2 regions of the Daeguia caeni genome follow, and region 2 is predicted to be linked to the other one. Evidence: predicted binding sites of a transcription regulator. Region 2 holds the regulator's gene; the other holds the start of a gene.

Region 1 (6,112 bases), on a different contig from region 2:
CGCATAAATATCCGGGTCAGCTTTCTGGTGGTCAGCAGCAACGCGTGGCGATTGCCCGCGCACTCTGCATGAACCCTAAGGTGATGCTGTTTGACGAGCCGACCTCAGCGCTTGATCCGGAAATGGTCAAGGAAGTGCTGGATACGATGGTAAGTCTTGCTGCCGAAGGCATGACCATGATCTGCGTCACGCACGAAATGGGCTTTGCCCGTCAGGTTGCAAACCGCGTGATCTTCATGGATCAGGGGCAGATTGTTGAGCAGAACTCGCCTGAGGAATTCTTCGACAATCCGCAGCATGAGCGTACCAAGCTCTTCCTGAGCCAGATCCTGCATTAACGGTACCGTTTCGGTTTGTGCTGAACACCCGTCAGTCGCTGGCGGGTGTTTTGTTTTGGCCTTCCGGGACACCGTCTCTGAAAGAAACATGCCGTCCTTTCAGGACCTGGGCCTGTCATCTCAAGGCCAGGGATCGGTCCTGGCAGACAGCTGATCAATCCAGGAAGCATGTCATCCGATACCAGCGGGGGATTGGGCTGCGAATGCCGGGTCGCTTCCAGGAAGGCTCAAGCGATCCGAATCCGGCATGTATCATTCCTGTGCGGCCTTCAGGGGAATGATCGAAATCCCGCAATCAGGCCGCAATGGCGCCTGCGGCATCATACTCATAGAGCCAGTCTAGATCGGCAAGGAAGGCATCTGCGCTGCGGGCGGCAAAGAGCAGGTTGCGGCCAAGCGCGAAAATGCCGGTTGCATGATAGGCAAAGCGGTTCATCTGCCCCCGTTTGGCGACGGTGGCAAGGCGGGCCTTGCGAACGGTATCGAATTTACGCAAGCCGGCGGATCTGTCCGGCATGTCGAGGGCCGCGGCAAGGGCAGCGGCATCCTCAATCGCCATGGCTGCCCCTTGTGCGGCAAATGGGGTGACGGCATGCGAGGCGTCTCCGAGAAAGATGGTTCGATCAGCGCCAACAAATTGCGCCTTTGGCATCTGGAACAGAGGCCAGTATGTCCAGTTTTCCGTTGCCGCCAGAATATCGCGCACTGGCTGCGACCATTGTGCGAAATGCTTCCGAAGCCTTGTGCTGTCTCCGCTGCGCGACCATAGCTTGCCCGGATTCTCACCCTTGGTGATTGCGACGAAATTGAAGCTTTTGCCTGCCTTCACCGGATAGGCGATGAAATGGGAATTCGGTCCAAGCCAGGCGGATACGGCGGTTTTTTGCGCAAGTGCGCTGGCAAAGGAATCGGGCAGACTGTCTGTTGCGAGCGTCGTGCGCCAGGCAATATGGCCGGAAAATTCCGCACCGTCGAGACGCGCTTCCGCGCGCGCCTGCGACCAGACGCCGTCGCAGGCAAGGTGATAATCGACATCAAGCGATTGCAGTTTGCCATCGCGCTCGATCACGCAATGGATCGTTGCACCATTCACCGACCTGGTGCTGACCGTGGCGTTCAGGGCGATGGTGATGTTTGCGTGTTCGCGGCAGGTTTCAAGCAGGGCGGCCTGCAGATCTGCACGGTGGCAGACCCAGTAAGGATTCTGCCATCTTTGTTCGGCCTTTTGCCCTAGCTCCATGGCAAGCAACGGGCGGGCGCTGCGGCCATCCACCAGATAAAGCGTGTCAGGCGTGACAGCATTGGGCGCCAGATGGTTTGCCACGCCGAGACGCTGCAAATGCCGCATCGCATTGGGAGCAAGCTGCAGACCGGCGCCAACTTCGGTGAGTTTGGCTGCCTTTTCGACAATCAGCACCTTCCAGCCACGTGCAGACAACTCAAGTGCCGCGCTTAAACCTGCAACGCCGGCACCGGAAATCAGAATTTGCCCATGACGGGAACTGGTCATATGATCAGCGGCGCAACACCGTCCCAGTTTCAGGCAGCCTGTTCGGCCGAAATGTCATAGGTGCAGCCGGCTGGCTGCGTTTCATCTGCATGCAGCGCGGCATTGTAACGGTAATGCGTCGAGCAATAGGGGCAGACGATCTCATGATCATCGCCCATGTCGAGATAGATATGCGGATGATCGAAAGGCGGGTTGGCGCCAACGCACATGAATTCCTTCACGCCAATTTCGATGCTGTTATGACCAGCGTCGTTCTGGAAATGCGGAATGATGTGATCGGACATGACAGGCTCCGGCTCTTGTGAATGAAGGCGCTATATTCCCGAAAGGATTTAGCGCGAAAGTCTTGTTTCCGGAAGCGTTTTCATCAATTCTGAAGACAATGCAAGTGAATTGCTGTCAAACTGTCATGGAAGAACCATAGTCTGGGTGGGAAACTGGCATGAGCTGAAACGGGGCTTGCCTTAAAAAGTGAACAAAAACAGTGCTGTGGCAGTGAGTGCAGACCATGACGCAAAATGCGACGCAAAGATCCGACAATTTTGCAGCCAAAATATCGCAAGGCGCGCCAGCTGATGCGATGCAGACGGGAACAGTCATTTCCCTGATGGAAAGCCCGGAACGGTTTGTAAACCGCGAATTTTCCTGGCTGCAATTCAATCGCCGTGTCCTTTATGAGGCAGCCAATCCGCGTCAGCCGCTGCTGGAACGGCTGCGTTTCCTGTCGATCTCGGCAACGAATCTCGATGAATTTTTCATGGTGCGCGTTGCCGGTCTGGCAGGGCAGGTGCGCGCCGGTGTGGCCATGCGCAGTGCCGACGGTCGCACGCCGCAGGAGCAGCTTGAATTTGTCCTGGAAGAAGTGGAGCGCCTGCAGGCAGAACAGCAGGACAGGCTGCGCGCCTTGCGCAAGGAACTTGAACAGGAAAATATCGAGATCGTGCGGCCATCTTCCCTGTCGAAGGCCGAGAAATGCTGGCTCGAAAACCATTTTCTCGATACGATCTTTCCGGTTCTGACGCCGCTTTCCATTGATCCGGCCCATCCCTTCCCGTTCATTCCCAATCTAGGCTTCACTATCGGCCTGCAGCTTGTGCGCCGTCTCGACAATCACCCGATGACTGCGCTGTTGCGCATTCCGACCGCGCTCAAGCGCTTCATCCAGCTGCCCAACGAGCAGAGCAATATTTATCGCTTCATTACCATCGAGGATGCGGTAAGCCTCTTTATCGGCCGCCTGTTTCCCGGCTATGAGGTACGTGGTGCAGGTACTTTCCGCATCATTCGCGACAGCGATATTGAAGTGGAGGAAGAAGCGGAAGATCTCGTGCGTCTGTTTGAAACGGCACTGAAACGCCGCAGGCGTGGTCAGGTGATCCGCATTGAATTTGACCGCGACATGCCGCCTGCCTTGCGCAGCTTCGTGGCAAGCGAACTGGGCGTTGCGGAAAACCGGATCAGCGTGCTTGATGGCCTGCTTGCGCTGAACATGATTTCAGAAATCGTCGCGATCCCGCGCGATGATCTGAAATTCGTTCCCTATAATCCGCGTTTTCCGGAACGCATCCGCGAACATGGCGGCGACTGTTTTGCTGCCATTCGCGAGAAGGATCTCGTCGTTCATCATCCTTATGAGTCGTTTGATGTCGTGGTGCAGTTTCTGCGGCAGGCGGCGGCCGATCCGGATGTGCTGGCGATCAAGCAGACGCTTTACCGCACGTCCAATGACAGCCCGATCGTACGCGCGCTGGTGGATGCGGCAGAGGCAGGAAAATCCGTCACGGCGCTGGTCGAGCTGAAGGCGCGCTTTGACGAAGAAGCCAATATACGCTGGGCGCGCGATCTGGAACGGGCTGGCGTGCAGGTAGTTTTCGGCTTCTTTGAATGGAAGACCCATGCCAAGATGTCGCTCGTGGTGCGGCGCGAAGACCAGAAATTGCGCTCCTATGTGCATCTTGGCACTGGCAATTACCATCCGATCACGGCGCGCATCTATACGGATCTGTCCTTCTTCACCACGGATCCGGATATTTCGCGCGATGTTGGCAATGTTTTCAATTTCATCACCAGCTATGCCCAGCCAACGGATGAGATGAAAGTCGCTATTTCGCCGATTTCACTGCGCCAGCGCATTCTCAAGCATATTGAGGATGAGATTGCCAATGCACGCGCCGGAAAACCGGCGGCGATCTGGATGAAGATGAACGCGCTGGTTGATCCACAGATTATTGACGCGCTTTATACGGCAAGTCAGGCGGGGGTGCAGATCGAGTTGGTGGTGCGCGGCATTTGCTGCCTGCGTCCGGGTGTTCCGGGCCTGTCCGACAATATCCGAGCCAAGTCGATAGTCGGCCGTTTCCTTGAACACAGCCGCATTTTCTGCTTCGGCAACGGGTATGATCTGCCGTCGCCCAATGCCATTGTCTATATCGGCTCGGCGGACATGATGCCGCGCAATCTCGACCGACGTGTCGAAACACTGGTGCCCATCACCAATGAAACGGTGCACCAGCAGGTACTGTCGCAGATCATGTTTGCCAACATACTTGATAACCAGCAGAGCTATCAGCTACTTGCGGATGGTACCTCTCGCCGGATAGAAAAGGCAGACGAAGAGGAAGCTTTCAACGCGCAGGAATATTTCATGACCAATCCAAGTCTTTCTGGTCGCGGCAAGTCGCTGAAGTCGTCAGCTCCTCATCTTATCGCGCATCGCAAGCGCGTACAGGCGGAAAGAAACACCACCGCATGAGTCCAGCAATCGCGCAAGGTCGCCTGAAGGGCCTCAAACCCGTTGCCGTCATCGATATTGGCTCGAACTCGGTTCGCCTTGTCATATATGAAGGCATCGTGCGTTCACCCACCGTGCTGTTCAATGAAAAGATCCTGTGCGGGCTTGGCAAGGGACTGGCCAAGACCGGACGTCTCAATGAAAAATCCGTGGAAGCGGCCTTGCGGGCGTTGAAACGTTTCCGGGCCCTGGCCGAGCAGGCCGACGCCATTTCCATTCATGCGCTGGCTACGGCTGCCGCGCGCGAGGCAAAGAACGGCCCGGACTTCATTGCGCAGGCGGAAGCCATTCTAGGCCGTCATATTGAAGTCTTGTCCGGCAAGCAGGAAGCCTATTATTCCGCGCTTGGCATCATTTCCGGTTTTTACAAGCCCAAAGGGGTGGCAGGCGACCTTGGCGGCGGCAGTCTCGAACTGGTCGCCGTTGATGATCATGACATAGGCGAGGGGATCACATTGCCGCTTGGCGGCCTGCGGCTGCAGGATATGGCGAATGAGAAATTGTCCGAGGCTGCCAGGATTGCGCGCAAGGAGCTTGCACGCGCTGCACTGCTGCAGGCCCATGAGGGGCAGATATTCTATGCAGTTGGCGGCACATGGCGCAATCTTGCCAAGCTGCACATGACACAGAAGAACTACCCACTGCATGTCATGCATGGCTATGAGATCGAGACAGGAGAGGCGATCAGCTTTCTGAAGCGTGTCGCCAAGGGCAATCTCGATGCGCTGCGCGGGATTGATTCCATCTCGAAAAACCGCCGCCAGCTTCTTGCCTATGGCGCAACTGTCCTGCTTGAGACGATCAAGCGCATGAAGCCGTCAAAAATCGTCTTTTCGGCGCTTGGCGTGCGTGAAGGCTATCTTTATTCGCTGTTGCCTGCGAGCGAACAGCGGCTTGATCCGCTGTTGTCTTCGGCAGAGGAATTGGCGGTGCTGCGCTCGCGTTCGCCGCGCCATGCACGGGAACTGGCTGTCTGGACGACCTTGTCGCTCCAGGCTCTCGGGATGGAAGAAAGCGAGGATGAGACGCGCTACCGGCAGGCAGCCTGCCTGATGGCGGATATAAGCTGGCGTGCGCATCCGGATTATCGTGGCTCGCAGGCACTGAACATCATTGCGCATGGCTCGTTCAGCGGCATTGATCATCCGGGCCGCTGCTATATGGCTCTGGCCAATTATTACCGCCACGAAGGTCTGGTGGACGACGATATTGCACCGGAAATCATGAAGCTGGTGCCGCAGCGCCTGCGCGAGCGCGCCAAGCTGCTGGGCGCGCTGTTGCGTGTGGTCTATCTCTTGTCGGCCTCCATGCCAGGCGTCATTCCGCGGCTCGTCTGGCGGCAAAATGGCGATGTGCTGGAACTGGTCGTGCCAGGCGATCTGGCGGATCTGATCTCAGACCGTCCGGAAGGACGCCTGCAGCAGCTTGCCAAGGTGACAGGTCGCGATATTCGCTTTGCCATCAGCGAGGAGC
Region 2 (6,112 bases):
CTCAGTGCCGCGATTGCCGGTGGCCACAGCTTCATCATGGCGCAAAGCGTGCTGACTGCAGGTCTGGTCATGGGCGTGATGCTGATCCCGTTTGTCTCGTCGCTGTCTGACGACATCATCACCGCGGTACCGCGTTCCCTGCGTGATGGTTCGCTTGGGCTTGGCGCCACCACATCGGAAACGATCAAGCGCGTTGTTTTGCCTGCGGCCTTGCCGGGCATTGTGGGCGCGCTGCTGATGACGGCCTCGCGTGCCATTGGCGAGACGATGATCGTGGTGCTAGCGGCAGGTGTCGCGGCACGCCTGACCATCAATCCGTTCGAAGCGATGACAACCATTACGGTGAAGATCGTCAATCAGCTGACGGGTGACCTTGAGTTCAACTCGCCGCAGACACTGGTTGCCTTTGCCCTTGGCATCACGCTTTTCGTCCTGACGCTGATCATGAATATCTTTGCGCTCTATATCGTGCGCAAATACCGGGAGCAGTACGAATAATGACCGATACGACCTTCACCTCCGCTGGTCAGGCCGCGCAGCCTGTGCGTCGCGATATCGGTCTGAAGCGCCGTTACGCCGCTGAACGTCGCTTCCGCCTGTACGGAATTGCCGCCATTTCGGTTGGCGTCTTCTTTTTGTGCGCCCTGCTGTGGTCGGTTTTCTCGCAAGGCTACAGCGCCTTCTGGCAGACGACGATCGATCTCGCCGTCAGGATTGACGAAATGGTGATTGATCCGAAAAAGCAGCGCACCACTGATCCGAATGTGCTGATCACCGCCAATTATCCGCAGCTTGTCCGCAATGCACTGGCTGAAAGGCTGGGCGTGGACAAGAACGACCGCATGGCCATGCGTGATCTTGGCCGCTTTTATTCTGATGGCGTGCGCGTCCAGCTGCGCCAGATGGTGATGAATAATCCTGATCTGATCGGCACCACCCAGACCATTCCGGTGCTTGCTGCAGCCAATATCGATTCTGCCTTCAAGGGACAGATTGATCTTTCCGTGCCGGAAGCCAATCGCAAGGTTTCGGATCGCCAGATTGCCTGGATGAAGAAGCTGAAAGATGAAGGCGCAATGTATCAGGCCTTCAACAAGGGCCTGTTCGGCTTTGGTGCTTCCAGCCGCCCGGAAACTTCCGGCCTTGGCGTGGCTCTGGTTGGCTCTTTCTACATGATGCTGATTGTTCTGGTGTTGTCCCTGCCGATTGGCGTGGCCGCCTCGATCTATCTTGAGGAATTTGCCAGGAAGAGCCGGTTTACCGATCTGATCGAGGTCAATATCAACAATCTGGCAGCGGTACCGTCGATTGTCTTTGGTCTGCTTGGCCTTGCCGTCTTCATCAATTTCTTTGGCTTGCCGCGCTCGGCCTCGCTTGTCGGCGGTCTGGTGCTGACATTGATGACGCTGCCCACGATCATCATCGCCACGCGTGCTGCCTTGCGCGCCGTACCACCATCCATTCGCGCTGCCGCACTCGGCCTTGGCGCGTCCAGGACGCAGATGGTCTTCCATCATGTCCTGCCGCTTGCCGCTCCCGGCATTCTGACCGGCACGATCATCGGTCTGGCGCATGCGCTGGGCGAAACGGCGCCGCTGCTGTTGATCGGCATGGTGGCCTTCGTGGCCGATATTCCCGCCACCCCGATGGATCCGGCCACGGCCCTGCCGGTGCAGATCTATATGTGGGCCAATGAAGCAGAACGCGCCTTTGTGGAGCGCACGTCTGGCGCTATCATTGTGCTGCTTCTGTTCCTTGCCGTGATGAACATTAGCGCAATCATTCTGCGTCGCCGCTTTGAGCGCCGCTGGTAGACGGGAGACGAAGCGATGAATCTGATGACTGAACGCTCTCTCGATAAAGCAGCAGGAGATAAAATGACCGACAACGCCCCTGCAATCAAAATGCGTGGTGAGAAGGTTTCCGTATTTTACGGCACAAAGCAGGCACTGTTTGACGTTGATCTGGATGTTCCGGAGCGCATGGTCACGGCGCTCATTGGCCCTTCGGGCTGTGGCAAGTCGACCTTCCTGCGTTCGCTCAACCGCATGAATGACACGATTGAGGGCTGCCGCGTCACGGGGCGGATCACGCTCGATGATGAAGATATTTACGATCCGAAAATCGACGTGGTGGAACTGCGCGCCCGCGTTGGCATGGTGTTCCAGAAACCGAATCCGTTTCCGAAGTCGATCTTTGAAAATGTGGCCTATGGCCCGCGCATTCACGGTCTGGCCAAGTCGAAGGCTGATCTGGAGGAAATCGTCGTCACCAGCCTGCAGAAGGCAAGCCTGTTCGATGAGGTCAAGGATCGTCTGCATGATGCCGGCACCGGCCTGTCGGGCGGCCAGCAGCAGCGCCTTTGCATTGCGCGCGCCATTGCAGTGAGCCCGGAAGTGATTCTCATGGACGAACCCTGTTCGGCGCTTGACCCGATCGCCACCGCCAAGGTGGAAGAGCTGATCGACGAGCTGCGCCAGAACTATACCATCGTCATCGTGACACATTCCATGCAGCAGGCCGCACGTGTTTCACAGCGCACTGCGATGTTCCATCTCGGCCATCTGGTGGAAGTGGGGGATACGGAAATGATCTTCACCGCGCCAACGGAAAAGCGCACCCAGGACTATATCACCGGCCGCTTCGGCTAGAGCAGTTCCAGGAAAAGTGGGAACCGGTTTTCCATCCGGAACTGCGACAAACAAAAGGTTTCCATTCCGTTCATACGAGGTCCAACATGCGGTCCCAACACACTGTTCGTTCATACGACGAGGAACTGAAGTTCCTGGCTCACAAGATTGCTGAAATGGGTGGCCATGCCGAACGTATGGTCGAGCAGTCGGTTGCGGCCATTGTCAATGCCGACAATGCGCTGGCGCAGCGCATCATTTCCGATGACCTGATCCTGGACGCCAGTGAGCGTGAGATCGATGATCGGGCCGTGACTATCATCGCCAAGCGTCAGCCGATGGCGGTGGACTTGCGGGAAATCATTGGTGCGATCCGTATCTCGGCCGATCTCGAACGCGTCGGCGATCTCGGCAAGAACATAGCCAAGCGTGTGGCTGCGGTGTCTGAATCGCGCCAGCCGGTCAAGCTCTATCGCGGTCTGGAGGCGCTGGCGGAACTGGCGCTGGCCCAGCTCAAGGAAGTGCTTGATGCCTATGCCTCACGCTCGATCGAGCAGATCAATGTTGTGCGCGATCGCGATGACGAGATCGACGCAATGTATACCTCGCTGTTCCGCGAGCTCCTGACCTATATGATGGAAGATCCGCGCAATATTTCTGCCTGCACGCATCTTCTTTTCTGCGCCAAGAATATTGAACGCATTGGCGACCATGCGACCAATATTGCCGAAACGGTCTATTATATCGTGACGGGTGCGCAAATGCCGGCTGAACGTCCGAAGGAAGATCTGAGCCACGGTATTGTCGTGGACGAAAGCCGTAAGCCTTAAGGCGATCCGGCGCAATTGAATGCAGTCTGACGGGCAATCATCGCGGTTCGATTGGAACCGCGAGACGGGATTGCTTATCTTGAAACCCCTTCGTGCTGGCCTGCGCCATGCAGCGCATTTGCAGACGAAACGGGCCATGGTGCTAACGGGAAGGATGAAATGTCTCGGATTCCCAGAATTGCTGTCGTTGAAGATGAAGAGGCTTTAAGCGTTTTGCTGCGTTACAATCTTGAGGCCGAGGGTTATCAGGTTGAAACCATCTTGCACGGCGATGAGGCGGAAATTGCCTTGCGGGAAAATGTGCCAGACCTGCTTATTCTCGACTGGATGCTGCCGGGCGTTTCCGGCATCGAGCTTTGCCGTCGTCTGCGCCAGAGGCCGGAAACAGAACGCCTGCCCATCATCATGCTGACGGCACGCGGCGAGGAAAGCGAGCGGGTACGGGGATTAAGTGTTGGGGCGGATGATTATGTCGTCAAGCCCTTCTCGACACCGGAACTCATCGCCCGCGTGAAGGCAATGCTGCGCCGGGCCAATCCAGGCCTGTTGTCCCATGTGCTGAAAGTAGGGGACCTTGTTCTGGATCGCCAGCAGCATCGTGTTTATCGCAATGACATTGAAATACGACTTGGCCCGACGGAATTTCGCCTGCTTGAATATTTCATGATGGCGCCCGGCCGGGTGTTCTCGCGCAGCCAGTTGCTGGATGGCGTGTGGGGGCCGGATATCTATGTTGATGACCGCACGGTTGATGTTCATGTCGGTCGTCTGCGCAAGGCGCTCAATATTGGCTCCGGCGGCGATCCGATCCGCACCGTGCGCGGGGCTGGCTATTCCTTCGGCTGACCGATTCTGGCATTTCATGTTCCGGGGGGCGCTTCCGCAAGGGCGGCGTGCTTTTCATTTGGCCCGATTCGGGATGTACATCCCCATGTTCATGCTCTGATCTCGCCTGTCACACTGTGTTACATCGTGTTGCGCAAAGTTGAAGGATTTGCCTGTGCGGACTGGCAAACCTGGTCATCCTGTGCGGAATGAAGGTGCAAAACCGCTGTAAATGAGAATAGTTGAGGCATTCGGAAAATAAGGCAAGGTTTTGACTGTGCAGAGGAAGAAATGTTTTTCATTAAATCAAGAGCTTATGAAAATTGAATGTAATTGTTAATAATTTATTAATATATTTGAACGGCTTGGCTTTGCTGTTTCCGTTTGAAGGGGCATTTTGATTCTGGCGCATCCGCACCAGGACAGTCGGGCAGAATTTGACGTCTTGCCTTTTTTTGGCCTAAAAATTTACAAACCTTGTCATTGATTATCGATGACCTGAAACATCTTCGTCTAACTGATTGGCTCCTTGTCCGGGCATGTTGCGGCCTGTCTTCAAGCGCCAGCTGGCTGACGACAGGGATCACATTTAAGAGGCAAGACCGTTGACATACGTTGGCAGGTGGAAACTTCCGGTTCTGATGGCCTTGATGCTGGCTCCGCTTGTCGTGACAGGGTGCACGACGACAGGCGTCAAGACCAAAACGCAGAGAGAAGCTTCTGCCAGCCATGTGAAGACGATCAACGGCGTCAAGACCTATACCTACACCCCCAAGGATCGCGAATGCCTTGAGCGCGCGATGTTCTTCGAGTCAAACCGTTCCAGCCCCGATGGGCTTCTGGCTGTTGGCACGGTGGTGATGAACCGTCTGCATTCTGACAAATATCCGGATACGATCTGTGGTGTTGTCGGTCAGAAAAACCAGTTTGCGCCGGGTGTCCTCACCCGCAAGATGGATTCATCGCGCCTTCCTGAAGTGCGCGCGGCAGCCGATGCGATTTTGAAAGGCCAGCGCCATCCGAAGCTGAAGAACGCGATGTTCTTCCATACGGCCGGCCTGAAATTCCCCTATCGCAACATGCACTATGTGCTGGTTGCAGGCGGCAATGCCTTCTATGAAAAGCGCAATCGGGATGGCTCGCTGCAGTCGCCAGTGCCGGATACGCCATATAATCTGGCGCTTGCCTATACGCCGCAGACGCCGGCAACGCCGGAAGGCCCGTCTTATGACGTGACCACGCATGCGGCCGACACGGCACCTGAAGCAAATGTTCAGCTCGCCATGGCAGAGAGCGCAACGCCTGCCGCGGCAACCGCTGCAAACACGGCAATTGCGGCGCAGCCGCAGGCAGCAGCACAGCCACCTGCTATCGCTCCTGTCCAGCAGCAGGCGCAGACAGCACCGCAGCCGAATACGCTCAATGCGCAGCAGATCGCGCTGGCATATCACCAGGCGGCGCATGATCGCCATGCGCTCACCCAGACGGCTTCCCTTGGTTTCGTGAACGAGCAGCAGGCCGATGCTGTTGGCGCTTTCCTGCTGCAGCAGGATCGGCCTGAATAATCTGCCGGACCTTTGCCTTTCAGTAATGATGTATGGCTGTATGATGGGCCATGTACAGCCTTCGCACATGGGCGCCTGCAAAAGCGGTTCCCACCCATGGGATACATGATCTAGACTGCCGCAGTTTTTCTTCCCAGGTGATTCTTCCAGGAGAGTGCAGTCAGATGTCCAGTGATAAGCCAGTCATTGATCCCGTGAAACTTGATCGTTTGGCGGAGGTTGCAGTTCGTGTCGGCCTGCAGCTGAAGGAAGGGCAGGATCT

The links. Region 2 encodes PhoB, which activates phosphate uptake and scavenging genes when phosphate is short. Its sites were predicted from a motif close to TGTCATNNANCTGTCAT; they were not measured.
Region 1: a site for PhoB is predicted at 2,243-2,259, ahead of ACFO1V_RS08945 (RNA degradosome polyphosphate kinase). Genes of this name have one in related genera too.

Annotation. Positions count from the first base shown of each region.
Region 1 is NZ_JBHSEL010000053.1:212,403-218,514, reverse strand. Features, by position in the region: gene ACFO1V_RS08960 (amino acid ABC transporter ATP-binding protein) at 1-338, shown strand, start outside; gene ACFO1V_RS08955 (FAD-binding protein) at 634-1,848, opposite strand; gene ACFO1V_RS08950 (zinc-finger domain-containing protein) at 1,878-2,132, opposite strand; gene ACFO1V_RS08945 (RNA degradosome polyphosphate kinase) at 2,429-4,600, shown strand; gene ppx (exopolyphosphatase) at 4,597-6,112, shown strand, end outside.
Region 2 is NZ_JBHSEL010000125.1:114,514-120,625, reverse strand. Features, by position in the region: gene pstC (phosphate ABC transporter permease subunit PstC) at 1-498, shown strand, start outside; gene pstA (phosphate ABC transporter permease PstA) at 498-1,814, shown strand; gene pstB (phosphate ABC transporter ATP-binding protein PstB) at 1,830-2,651, shown strand; gene phoU (phosphate signaling complex protein PhoU) at 2,738-3,460, shown strand; gene phoB (phosphate regulon transcriptional regulator PhoB) at 3,620-4,306, shown strand; gene ACFO1V_RS14755 (cell wall hydrolase) at 4,927-5,850, shown strand; gene ACFO1V_RS14750 (aminopeptidase) at 6,015-6,112, shown strand, end outside.